DNA from 2 places in the Pseudomonas helvetica genome. Region 1 is predicted to be linked to the other one. Evidence: predicted binding sites of a transcription regulator. Region 1 holds the regulator's gene; the other holds the start of a gene.
What was found. The regulator FliA, encoded in region 1, starts transcription of late flagellar genes. The targets are predictions, from matches to a motif close to CTAAAGTTTNNNNNNNNNNNGCCGNTAA.

Region 2: the regulator FliA is predicted to act here: its motif matches at 3,851-3,878, upstream of AABM55_RS28580 (methyl-accepting chemotaxis protein).

Annotation. Positions count from the first base shown of each region.
Region 1 covers NZ_CP150917.1:1,921,764-1,927,522, reverse strand. Annotated here, with positions in the region: gene AABM55_RS08715 (chemotaxis protein CheA) at 1-1,121, opposite strand, end outside; gene AABM55_RS08710 (protein phosphatase CheZ) at 1,160-1,948, opposite strand; gene AABM55_RS08705 (chemotaxis response regulator CheY) at 1,980-2,351, opposite strand; gene fliA (RNA polymerase sigma factor FliA) at 2,518-3,258, opposite strand; gene fleN (flagellar synthesis regulator FleN) at 3,255-4,085, opposite strand; gene flhF (flagellar biosynthesis protein FlhF) at 4,200-5,531, opposite strand; gene flhA (flagellar biosynthesis protein FlhA) at 5,543-5,759, opposite strand, start outside.
Region 2 covers NZ_CP150917.1:6,174,844-6,180,602, reverse strand. Annotated here, with positions in the region: gene AABM55_RS28595 (bifunctional diguanylate cyclase/phosphodiesterase) at 1-1,222, shown strand, start outside; gene AABM55_RS28590 (NorM family multidrug efflux MATE transporter) at 1,321-2,721, opposite strand; gene AABM55_RS28585 (LysR substrate-binding domain-containing protein) at 2,880-3,800, shown strand; gene AABM55_RS28580 (methyl-accepting chemotaxis protein) at 3,991-5,759, shown strand, end outside.

The DNA of each region.
Region 1 (5,759 bases):
TTCATGATTTCGTCGAGACGTGCGGTATCCACACGCACGGTGGTCTCGGCTTCACTGGCCGGTTTTTCCGGTGGCGGTGAGGCCGGTGCGCGAGCTGGGGCCGGTGCAGCCGCGGCAGCAGGTTTAGGCGCTTCAGCTTTTGGCTCGGGCGCTTTAGCCACAGGTGCTGGCGCTGCTGCCTTGGCAACGGGTGCCGCCACCGAAGCAGCAGCCGTGCCGACCTCCGTGAACTTGCCTTTGCCATGCAATTCGTCGAGCAGCGATTCGAACTCGTGATCGGAGATCAGATCGCTGCCAGCGGCCGCAGCCACAGGTGCAGCAGGTGCCGGAACGGCAGCAATTGCCGACTCCAGGGCATCAACGGCGAAGTTGCCTTTGCCATGCAACTGATCGAGCAGTGCTTCGAATTCGTCGTCGGTAATATCGGAGCTGTCGCCTGCCGCTTTCGGGGCAGCCGGTGCGGCAGGTGCTGCCGCCACTGCATCAGGGGCGAACTGGCCTTTGCCGTGCAATTGGTCGAGCAACGACTCGAACTCGGCATCGGTGATTTCATCGCTGCCGGCAGCCGCTTCAGGTGCCGGGGCTACAGGCGCCCCCGACTCAGCTTGCGCCTTGACCGCGTTCAGCGAGTCCAGCAGCAGTTCGAACTCATTGTCGGTGACGTCGCCCGATTCGCTTTCAGCGGCAGGTGCTTCAACCACCTCTGCAACTGGTTGCGCCACATCGTCTGTTTGAGGCTCGGCCAGGCGGGCCAGAGCCGCCAGCAGTTCCGGTGTAGCCGCAGTGATCGGTGCACGCTCGCGGACTTCGCTGAACATGCCGTTCACCGCGTCCAGCGCTTCGAGAACCACGTCCATCAGTTCCGAGTCGACGCGACGCTCACCCTTGCGCAGGATGTCGAACACGTTCTCGGCGATGTGACAGCACTCCACCAGCTCATTGAGCTGGAGGAAGCCGGCGCCCCCTTTTACAGTGTGAAAACCGCGAAAAATTGCATTGAGCAAATCCGCATCATCGGGTCGGCTTTCCAGCTCGACCAGCTGTTCGGACAGTTGCTCTAGAATCTCGCCGGCCTCAACCAGGAAATCCTGAAGGATCTCTTCATCGGCGCCGAAGCTCATTAAGGGGGTGCTCCTAAAGGTCTAAAAACCTAAAAAACCTAAAATCCAAGACTGGATAGCAAATCGTCCACATCGTCCTGACCGGACACAACGTCTTCTCTTTTATCGGCATGAATCTGCGGACCTTCACCCTGAGAGAGATGTTTTTGCGGATCTTTTTCAGCCAGCATCGCTTCATGGTCATGTTCGATGCCCGCAAAGCGGTCTACCTGACTGGCCATGAGCACGAGCTTGAGCAGGTTGCTTTCGACTTCGGTGACCAGTTGAATCACGCGCTTGATCACCTGACCGGTTAGATCCTGGTAATCCTGAGCCAGCAGAATATCGTTGAGGTTGCCCGAGACGACCTGGCTCTCCTCGACGCTACGCGTCAGGAAACCGTCGACACGCCGGGCCAGTTCGCGGAACTCTTCGGCACCGACTTCGCGGCGCATGAAACGCCCCCAGTCGGCGCTCAAGGCCTGGGCGTCAGTGCTCAGGCCATTGACCAGCGGAGTACTGTTCTCGACCAGATCCATGGTCCGGTTCGCGGCCGCTTCGGTCAGCTTGACCACATAGGACAGGCGCTCGGTGGCGTCTGTGATCTGTGAGACTTCCTCGGCTTGCGGCATGTTCGGGTCAATCTGAAAATTGACGATCGCGCTATGCAGCTCGCGAGTGAGCTTGCCCACCTCCTGGTACAGGCCGCGGTCACGGGTCTGATTGAGCTCATGGATCAGTTGCACAGCGTCACCGAACCTGCCCTTTTCAAGGCTTTCGACCAGTTCGTGAGCGTGTTTTTTCAGGGTCGATTCGAAATCGCCCTGTGAAGATTCTCTTTGCTCCATAGCTCCCCCCGTGGCGCAGTGGCTCCGCGCATCAACCGATGCGTTCGAATATTTTTTCGATCTTCTCTTTCAACGCCTGGGCCGTGAAGGGTTTGACCACATAGCCGTTTACACCGGCTTGAGCGGCTTCGATGATCTGCTCGCGCTTGGCTTCGGCAGTGACCATCAGCACCGGCAGGTGCTTGAGCTTTTCATCGGCGCGCACGTGGCGCAGCAAATCGATACCGGTCATGCCAGGCATGTTCCAGTCCGTTACCAGAAAGTCGATGCTCCCGCTGTTGAGGACGGGAATGGCGGTAATACCGTCGTCCGCCTCGACCGTGTTGGTGAACCCAAGGTCACGCAACAGGTTTTTTATGATCCGCCGCATCGTTGAGAAGTCATCAACGATGAGGATTTTCATGTTCTTGTCCAATTCGACCTCCAAGCAGTCTTAAACGCGTTCAGCACCTGAACACGCCATTCAATCAATTCGGCAGAGCACTCGACGACTGTCTGGAGCACAACGGATGAAGACCGGCACAGCGTTACGCCCTGCCTGTTTCGTTCGCAGTGTCCCCACACTGCTGTCAGCGCGCTCGCCACTCCCCCAAACGCCCCCGCAAACGGGCCGCGCACTGGCTGTGTAACTGGCTGACCCGCGATTCACTGACCCCCAGGACCTCACCGATTTCCTTGAGATTCAGCTCTTCGTCGTAGTACAGCGCCAACACCAGTCGCTCACGCTCCGGCAAATTGGCAATCGCATCCGCCAGTGCTGCCTGGAAGCGTTCATCTTCCAGGTCGCGCGACGGTTCGAGATGAGCACTCGCGCCATCCTCGTGCAGCCCTTCATGCTCGCCGTCCTGCAACAGATCGTCGAAGCTGAACAGGCGACTGCCCAAGGTGTCATTCAAAATCCCGTAATAATCGTCGAGACTCAATTGGAGTTCGGCCGCAACCTCGTGATCTTTAGCGTCACGCCCGGTTTTAGCTTCAATTGAGCGAATCGCGTCACTCACCATCCGGGTATTGCGGTGGACCGAGCGTGGCGCCCAGTCACCCTTGCGGACTTCATCGAGCATCGCACCACGGATACGGATCCCCGCGTACGTCTCGAAACTCGCACCTTTGCTCGCGTCGTATTTGGTCGACACTTCAAGCAAACCGATCATGCCTGCCTGGATCAGGTCCTCGACCTGAACACTGGCCGGCAAGCGCGCCAACAGGTGATAGGCAATACGTTTTACCAGTGGCGCGTAACGCTCGATCAGTTCGTACTGCGCGTCACGCGCCGACTTCTTGTACAGGTTGTAACCGCTGGCTGTCATAGAACCGGACCCGCAGTTTGCTGCACCAGACGCTCGACGAAAAATTCCAGGTGCCCACGCGGGTTGGCAGGCAGCGGCCAGGTATCGACTTTCTGCGCGATGGCCTTGAATGCCAGCGCACACTTGGAACGAGGAAACGCTTCATACACGGCGCGCTGCTTCTGCACCGCCTTACGCACGCATTCGTCGTAAGGCACCGCACCGACGTATTGTAAGGCGACGTCGAGGAAGCGATCCGTGACCTTGGTCAACTTGGCGAACAGATTTCGCCCTTCCTGCGGGCTTTGCGCCATGTTGGCCAGCACGCGGAAGCGGTTCATGCCGTAATCGCGGTTGAGCAGTTTGATCAGCGCGTAGGCGTCAGTGATCGACGTCGGCTCGTCGCACACCACCAGCAATACTTCCTGGGCTGCGCGAACAAAACTGACGACCGACTCACCAATACCCGCCGCCGTGTCGATCACCAATACGTCGAGGTTATCGCCGATGTCGCTGAATGCCTGAATCAGGCCAGCATGCTGGGCCGGGCTCAGGTGAACCATGCTCTGGGTACCGGACGCTGCTGGAACAATGCGAATTCCGCCCGGCCCCTGAAGTAATACATCGCGCAGTTCACAGCGGCCTTCGATGACGTCGGCCAGCGTACGCTTGGGCGTGAGCCCCAGCAGGACGTCAACGTTCGCCAGCCCCAGATCGGCGTCCAGCAGCATGACGCGCCGGCCGAGCTCAGCAAGAGCCAGGGACAAGTTCACTGACACATTAGTCTTCCCGACGCCACCTTTGCCGCCGGTCACTGCGATCACCTGTACGGGATGCATGCTGCCCATGTTCGTTCTTTACCTTGTCTTGCTTAGACGCGGACTACATGACTGGCTGCGCGCTCACTTGTGAACAATGCATGGCAGGCCATCGATGTAGATACAAATCTATTCATTATTACCTCAGCCGACACGCTTGGCCGGGCTGTGGTAGAGGTCAGCGAACATATCAGCCATGGCTTCTTCGCTGGGTTCTTCCTGCATCTGCACGCTAACGGCGCGACTGACCAACTGATGCCGGCGCGGTAAATGTAGATCATCCGGGATCCGTGGCCCGTCGGTCAGATAAGCGACAGGTAATTCGTGGCTGATTGCCAGGCTCAACACCTCGCCCAGGCTCGCTGTTTCATCCAGTTTAGTCAGAATGCAGCCTGCTAGCCCGCACCGCTTGTAACTGTGATAAGCGGCAGTCAGCACCTGCTTTTGGCTGGTAGTGGCCAGCACCAGATAATTCTTCGACTTGATCCCGCGACCGGCCAGGCTTTCCAGCTGCATGCGCAACGCCGGATCACTGGCCTGCAGGCCGGCGGTGTCGATCAACACCACACGCTTGCGCAACAGCGGATCAAGGGCTTGCGCCAGGGACTGGCCCGGGTCGACGTGAGTCACCGAGACATTGAGGATACGCCCCAGGGTCTTGAGCTGTTCCTGAGCCCCAATGCGGAAGCTGTCCATGCTCACCAGCGCGATGTTCTGCGCGCCGTACTTGAGCACGTAACGCGCGGCCAGCTTGGCCAGCGTGGTGGTTTTGCCCATGCCGGCAGGGCCGACCATGGCGATCACGCCACCCTCTTCCAGTGGTTCGATCTCGGGAGTCACGATCATCCGCGCCAGGTGCGCCAACAGCATGCGCCAGGCCTGGCGGGGTTCTTCAATGTCAGTAATCAGTTCCAGCAGATCGCGCGACAACGGACCGGACAGGCCGATGCGTTGCAGGCGACGCCACAGGTTGGCTTGCTGCGGGCGACTGCCTTGCAGCTGGTTCCAGGCCAGCGAACCCAACTGTACTTCGAGCAGTTCACGCAGACCATTGAGTTCGAAACGCATCGAGTCGAAAGCCCGCGGATCGACCCCGGCAGAATGCACAGGCGCTGAAGCAGGACGCGGCCGCTCAGCAAAGGTCGGCTCGATCAACGGTTCCGCAGCGGTCAGCGGCAGGCCGGCAAACAACTGGCGATTGGTGCTGGCGCTCGCATCACCTTCGCCGTCGCCACGCAGGCTCAATTCGGCCTGAGCCGTGACGATCCGCGACTGGGTCTTGCGCAACTCGTCTTCGAGTTCAATGTTCGGTACACGCGGGGCCAGCGCCGACAGCTTGTAATCCAGGGCCGCCGTCAGCTCGACACCACCGGCGATCCGGCGATTACCGATAATGGCCGCATCAGCGCCCAGCTCATCGCGAACCAGCTTCATGGCCTGACGCATATCGGCGGCGAAAAAACGCTTAACTTGCATAAACCACTACCTCAGCCGTTGGGCCCTACTGTCGCAACGATGGTCACTTGCTTGTTGTCAGGGATTTCCTGATACGCCAACACATGCAACCCCGGCACTGCCAAACGTCCGAACCGCGAGAGCATCGCGCGTACCGGACCTGCTACCAGCAGAATCACCGGTTGACCTTGCATTTCCTGACGCTGCGCGGCGTCGATCAACGAACGTTGCAGCTTCTCTGCCATGCTT
Region 2 (5,759 bases), 2.2 Mb from region 1:
AAACGACGGCCGTGGCCTGGCACTCGGGCACCTCGATCTCGACAACTTTCGACACGCCAACGACGCTCTCGGCCACCAGGCCGGCGACCGGCTGATCCTGCAAGTGGTCTCGCGGCTCAAGAGCCAGCTTGAGGCCGGCGATCAACTGGCGCGTCTGGGCAGCGACGAATTCGCCTTGCTCATCGACACCCGCCGCGCACCGCAACGCGCCGAGTGGATGGCCGAACGCATCACCGAAGTCATGGCCGAACCCTACTGGATCGACGGCGAAAGCCTGTTGATCGGCTGCAGCCTGGGCATCGCCCACGCGCGCGCGCAGGCTGGCGCCGACCCGCTGATGTGGCACGCGCATATCGCCATGCAGCAGGCCAAAAGCACCCAAGGCTGCACCTTTCATATCTTCAATGAACGCATCAACCGCAACGCGCGCAGCCTCGCCGATCTTGAAAGCGAACTGCGCCGGGCCTTGCGCCGCGATGAGCTGGAACTGCATTACCAGCCACGGCTGAACCTAGACGACGGGCAAATTGTCGGCCTCGAGGCTCTGGTGCGCTGGCGTCATGGCGAGCGCGGGCTGCTGCCGCCGAGCGAGTTCGTGCCGCTGGCCGAGCAGAGCGGTTTGATCGTGCCGTTGGGGTACTGGGTAATTTCCCGTGCCTTGCGCGACATGCAGGCGTTGCGCGAACGCGGTCTGCCGCCGTTGCACATGGCGGTCAACCTGTCGTTCCGGCAGTTCCAGGACAGTCAGTTGCTGTCGACGTTGAGCCGGTTGATTGCCGAGCGCGGTGTCGAAGCGCAGTGGCTGGAATTCGAGCTGACGGAAACTGCAGTGATGCGCCGCAGCGATCTGGTCAAACAGACCATGGACGCTTTGGGGCGTCTGGGTGTGCGTTTCTCCCTGGACGATTTCGGCACCGGTTTTTCGTCATTCGTGCACCTCAACAGCCTGCCGATTGCCTTGTTGAAGATCGACAAAAGCTTTGTCGGTGGCATGGAGACGCGTGAGGAAAATCGCAAGCTGGTCCACGCGATGATCAACCTCGCTCACAACCTCAACCTGGAAGTGGTCGCCGAGGGCGTTGAAACCCTTGAACAGCTTGAGCTGCTGCGTGATTTTGGTTGTGATCAGGTGCAGGGTTACCTGATCAGCAAGCCGTTGCCGCTGGCCGAGCTGGTTGAGTATCTGACGTTTGGCAGTAGCCAACAGGCTGTCCTGGCTTAACAAAACTCGTAGGAGCAAGGCTGGCCCGCGATGGGATCACTGCGGTGTATCTGATACAACGCGTGATATCTATCGCGGGCAAGCCGTGCTCCTACGGGTTAATCAGGCTGGACGGTGCTGTACTGCACTGCCTGTTCCGGTTGTTCACGGCGGATCATCCGCTTCATCTTCCATTCGAATGCCAGCGTCAGGCTCACGGCCGAGCAGGCGAGCCCCAGCGCCAGACCCCACCAGACGCCGGTCGGCCCCCAATGGAGGTGGAAAGCCATCAACCATGCAGCCGGAGCGCCGATCAGCCAATAGCAGGCGAGGCCGACCAGGAAGGTAGTCTTGGCGTCCTTCAGACCGCGAATACAGCCCATGGCGATAGTTTGCGTGCCGTCGAAAAACTCGAACCACGCCGCCACCATCAACAGGCTCACCGCAAGATTGATCACTTCGCGAAACGCCGGGTCGTTATGGTCCAGGAACAGTCCCACCAGTTGGTTCGGCAGCAGCCAGAAGACCATGGCAAACCCGAGCATCGCCGCGCCACCAACGGCAATCCCGACCCGCCCGGCCAAGCGCGCATCGAGCAACTGCCCGGCGCCGTAGTGCTGGCCGATGCGCATGGTGATCGCATATGAAAGCCCCGCCGGAATCATGAACGCCACCGAGACGATTTGCAGGGCGATCTGATGCGCCGCCAATTGCGTACTGCCCATGGTGCCCATGCACAACGCGGCAAACGCAAACAGACCGACCTCTACCGCGTAGGTGCCGCCAATCGGCAGGCCGAGACGCCATAGCTCGCGCAGGTACTGGCGATTGGGCCGTGACAGGCCCTTGCGCAGTGGGTACGCGGCGTAAGCCGGGTGCTGGCGGATATGCCAGGCCAGGCCCAGCGCCATGCAGTTGGCGACGATGGCGGTGACCAGGCCGATCCCCATCAAACCCATTTTCGGCAGGCCGAACATGCCGGTGATCAGCGCATAGTTGAGCAGGAAGTTGGCCACGGTCCCGAGGAGGCTGATGACCATCACCGGTGTCGTCCGGCCGATGGCGCTGGTAAAACCGCGCAGGGCCATGAAGCTCAGGTAGCCGGGCAGGGCGAACGGCAGAATCAACAGGAACTGGCCGGCCGCATGCACGTTGTTTTCAGTCTGGCCGAACAGCAGCAACACTGGCTTGAGGTTCCACAGCAGCAGACCCGCCACCAGCGCCATCAACCACGCCAGCCAAAGCCCGGCCTGGGTCAGCCGCGTGGCGCCTTCAATGTCGCCGGCACCCTGGCGGATCGCCACCAGCGTGCCGACCGCCGCGATCACGCCAATGCAGAAAATCGACACGAACGAATAGCTCGCCGCGCCCAGGCCGCCACCGGCCAAGGCTTCCGGGCTGAGCCGAGCCATCATCAAGGTATCGGTGAGGATCATCAGCATGTGCGCCAACTGCGAGGCAATCAGCGGCCCCGCCAGCCGCAGGATGGCCCAGAGTTCGGTACGTGCTGGATGCTGCATGATCATCACGCTCGTTTAGTCAGATAAATCGGGAAGGGTTGATTCTCGGCGCTCGCAAGCGTTTGCACAAAGGGATAAAAACGATTGCTGGCATGACTAAAACTCATGCTGGAGAGTTTCTGATAAGGTTCCGGGGTCGCGCTATAGGAGCTTTCCCAATGTCTCGTCGTCTTCCTCCGTTGTATGCCCTTCGCGCTTTCGAGGCCGCAGCGCGGCACAGTTCGTTTACCCGTGCTGCCGAAGAATTGTCGATCACCCAAAGCGCCGTCAGCCGACATGTGCGTACGCTGGAGGAGCATTTCGCCTGTCGGCTGTTTCAGCGCAGCGGGCGCAATCTGCAACTGACCGAGGCCGCGCGTTTGCTGCTGCCGGGTGTGCGTGAGGGCTTTGGTGCGCTGGAGCGGGCCTGCAATACCTTGCGCGCCGAAGATGACGTCTTACGCATGAAAGCCCCTTCGACCCTGACCATGCGCTGGCTGCTGGCGCGACTCAGTCGCTTTCGGCATTTGCAACCGGGCAACGAGGTGCAACTGACCAGCGCCTGGATGGACGTCGACTCGGTGGACTTCAATCACGAACCGTTCGATTGTGCGGTGTTGTTGAGCAACGGGCATTTTCCACCGGACTGGGAGGCCAGTTACCTGTTCCCTGAACTGCTGATCCCGGTCGGCGCACCGAATCTGTTGAATGATCAACCATGGGATGTCGAGCGGCTGGCCAGTACTGAACTGCTTCACCCGACTCCTGATCGGCGTGACTGGCGCAGTTGGCTGGAGTGTATGGGCCTGTCGGAGCAGGTGTCGCTCAAGGGCGGGCAGGTGTTTGATACGCTGGAGCTGGGGATGATTGCCGCCGCCCGTGGTTACGGGGTGTCGATGGGTGACTTGCTGATGGTGGCCGAAGATGTGGCTCAGGGGCGTTTGAGTTTGCCGTGGCCGACTGCCGTGGCCAGCGGCCTGAATTATTATCTGGTCTGGCCGAAAACCCGCCCCGGCGGTGAACGTTTGCGCCGTCTCAGCGACTTCCTCCAGGGTGAGGTGCAGGCCATGGAATTGCCAGATGTCGAGCGCCTCGGCTGAATCGATGTAGCCACCGCCATGGCAGCCTTGAGCGATATCCTTGTGCATCGCTCAAGTATTTATCTACGCCGCCGAATCCCTGAAAGTGGGACCTTCGTTCTGAAAGGTTTCGCGCTTCCCCTATTACTGGATATTTTGCCGAGCCACGCGACGCGATCAGGATGATCCGGCTCCTCGGCCAGGAGCTGTCATGTCTCAACCTCGTGCCCGGATCGCCTCACAATTGGGGCTTGCCCTTGCCGTCATCCTGGCGGTCGTCATCAGTGGCAGCACGGTGTTCGCCCTGCGTTCGCTGGATTCTGCCAACCTCGACACGCGTGAAGAGCATCTGGCCAGTGAGGCGCGGTTGCTGGCCGACCAGTTGAGCACTTTCCACGGCACCCTGCGCGAAAGCACCCAGCGCCTGAGCGGGTTGTTTGAAAAGCGTTTCAGTGGCGGTTTGAGCGTGCACCCGGAGCAGCCGGTGACGGTGGCGGGCGTGCAGACTCCGGGCCTGCATCTGGGCAACGAAGTGTTGAACAACAACTTCGACAAGGTCGATGAGTTCAAGCAAATGACTGCCGGCGTGGCGACGTTGTTCGTGCGCAGTGGCGAGGACTTCATTCGGGTCAGCACCTCGTTGAGCAAGCAGGACGGCACCCGCGCCATCGGCACGCTGCTCGACCATGCGCACCCGGCCTATCAGCGGCTGATGGCGGGGCAGAGCTATGTCGGCCGGGCCTTGCTGTTCGATCGTTCCTACATGACGCAGTACACCCCCGTGAGCGACAGCAGCGGCAAGGTGATCGCGGTGTTGTTCGTGGGTTTCGATTACACCGATGCGCAGAGCGCGCAGTTCGACAACCTCAAGCGCTTCCGCATCGGCCAGAGCGGTTCACTGGCACTGCTCGATGAACAAAACAAATGGCTGGTGCCGCCGGCCGGCGTGCAGGCGCTGGATCAGGCGACTTCGACCATCGCCGGTTTGGCCAGGACACCGGGGCGGGGCGCCTTCTGGAGCGACAAGTCCGAAGACTTCTACAGCGTTGCCGTGCCATTCGAGGGCGGGCCATGGTCAGTAGTGGCGAGCATGCCGAAAAGCGAAATCCGCGCAGTGACCTGGAGCATCGGTATCCGCCTGGCCATTGGCAGCCTGCTGGCGATGCTGCTGGCGGTAGGCGCGGCAGTCTGGCTGTTGCGCAGCAAGCTGGCGCCGTTGGGTGATCTGGTGCGGCAGGCTGAAGCCTTGGGTGCGGGTGATCTGAGCGTGCGTTTGAACGTGTCGAGCCATGATGAAATCGGTCAATTGGCGCGCAGCTTCAATCAGATGAGCCAGGCTCTATCGACCATGGTCGAGCACATCCGCAAGGCCTCGGAAGAGGTCAACAGTCGCGCGCAAGCATTATCCGGGTTGTCCGGCGGTGCGTATGAAGGGATGGAGCAGCAGTCCGGTGAAATCACCAGCATGGCCGGTGCCGTGGAAGAATTCAGTGCGACCTCGCTGAACATCGCTGACAACATGGGCAACACCGAGCGTCTGGCCCAGGAAAACGCCCAGCAGACGCGGATCGGTCGTACCTCGATGGAAGAAGCTTCTTCGTCCCTTGAGCAGATTGCCAGTGCTCTCAACAGCACGGCGACGGTGATCAACACCCTGGGTCAGCGCTCCCAGGAAATCGGCGGCATTGTCGGGGTGATTACCGCGATTGCCGATCAAACCAATTTACTGGCACTCAACGCCGCGATCGAGGCCGCGCGCGCCGGCGAACAGGGCCGTGGTTTTGCAGTGGTGGCAGACGAAGTGCGCAACCTGGCCTCGCGCACTCGCGAAGCGACTGACGAGATTTCCGGGATGATCCAAAGCATCCAGCAGGAAACCGGTCACGCCATCAGCACCATGGAGCAAGGCAAGCTGCTGATGCACGAAGGCCTGACGCGCAATGCCAATGTCGCGTCGGCGCTGGCGCTGATCGATGAACA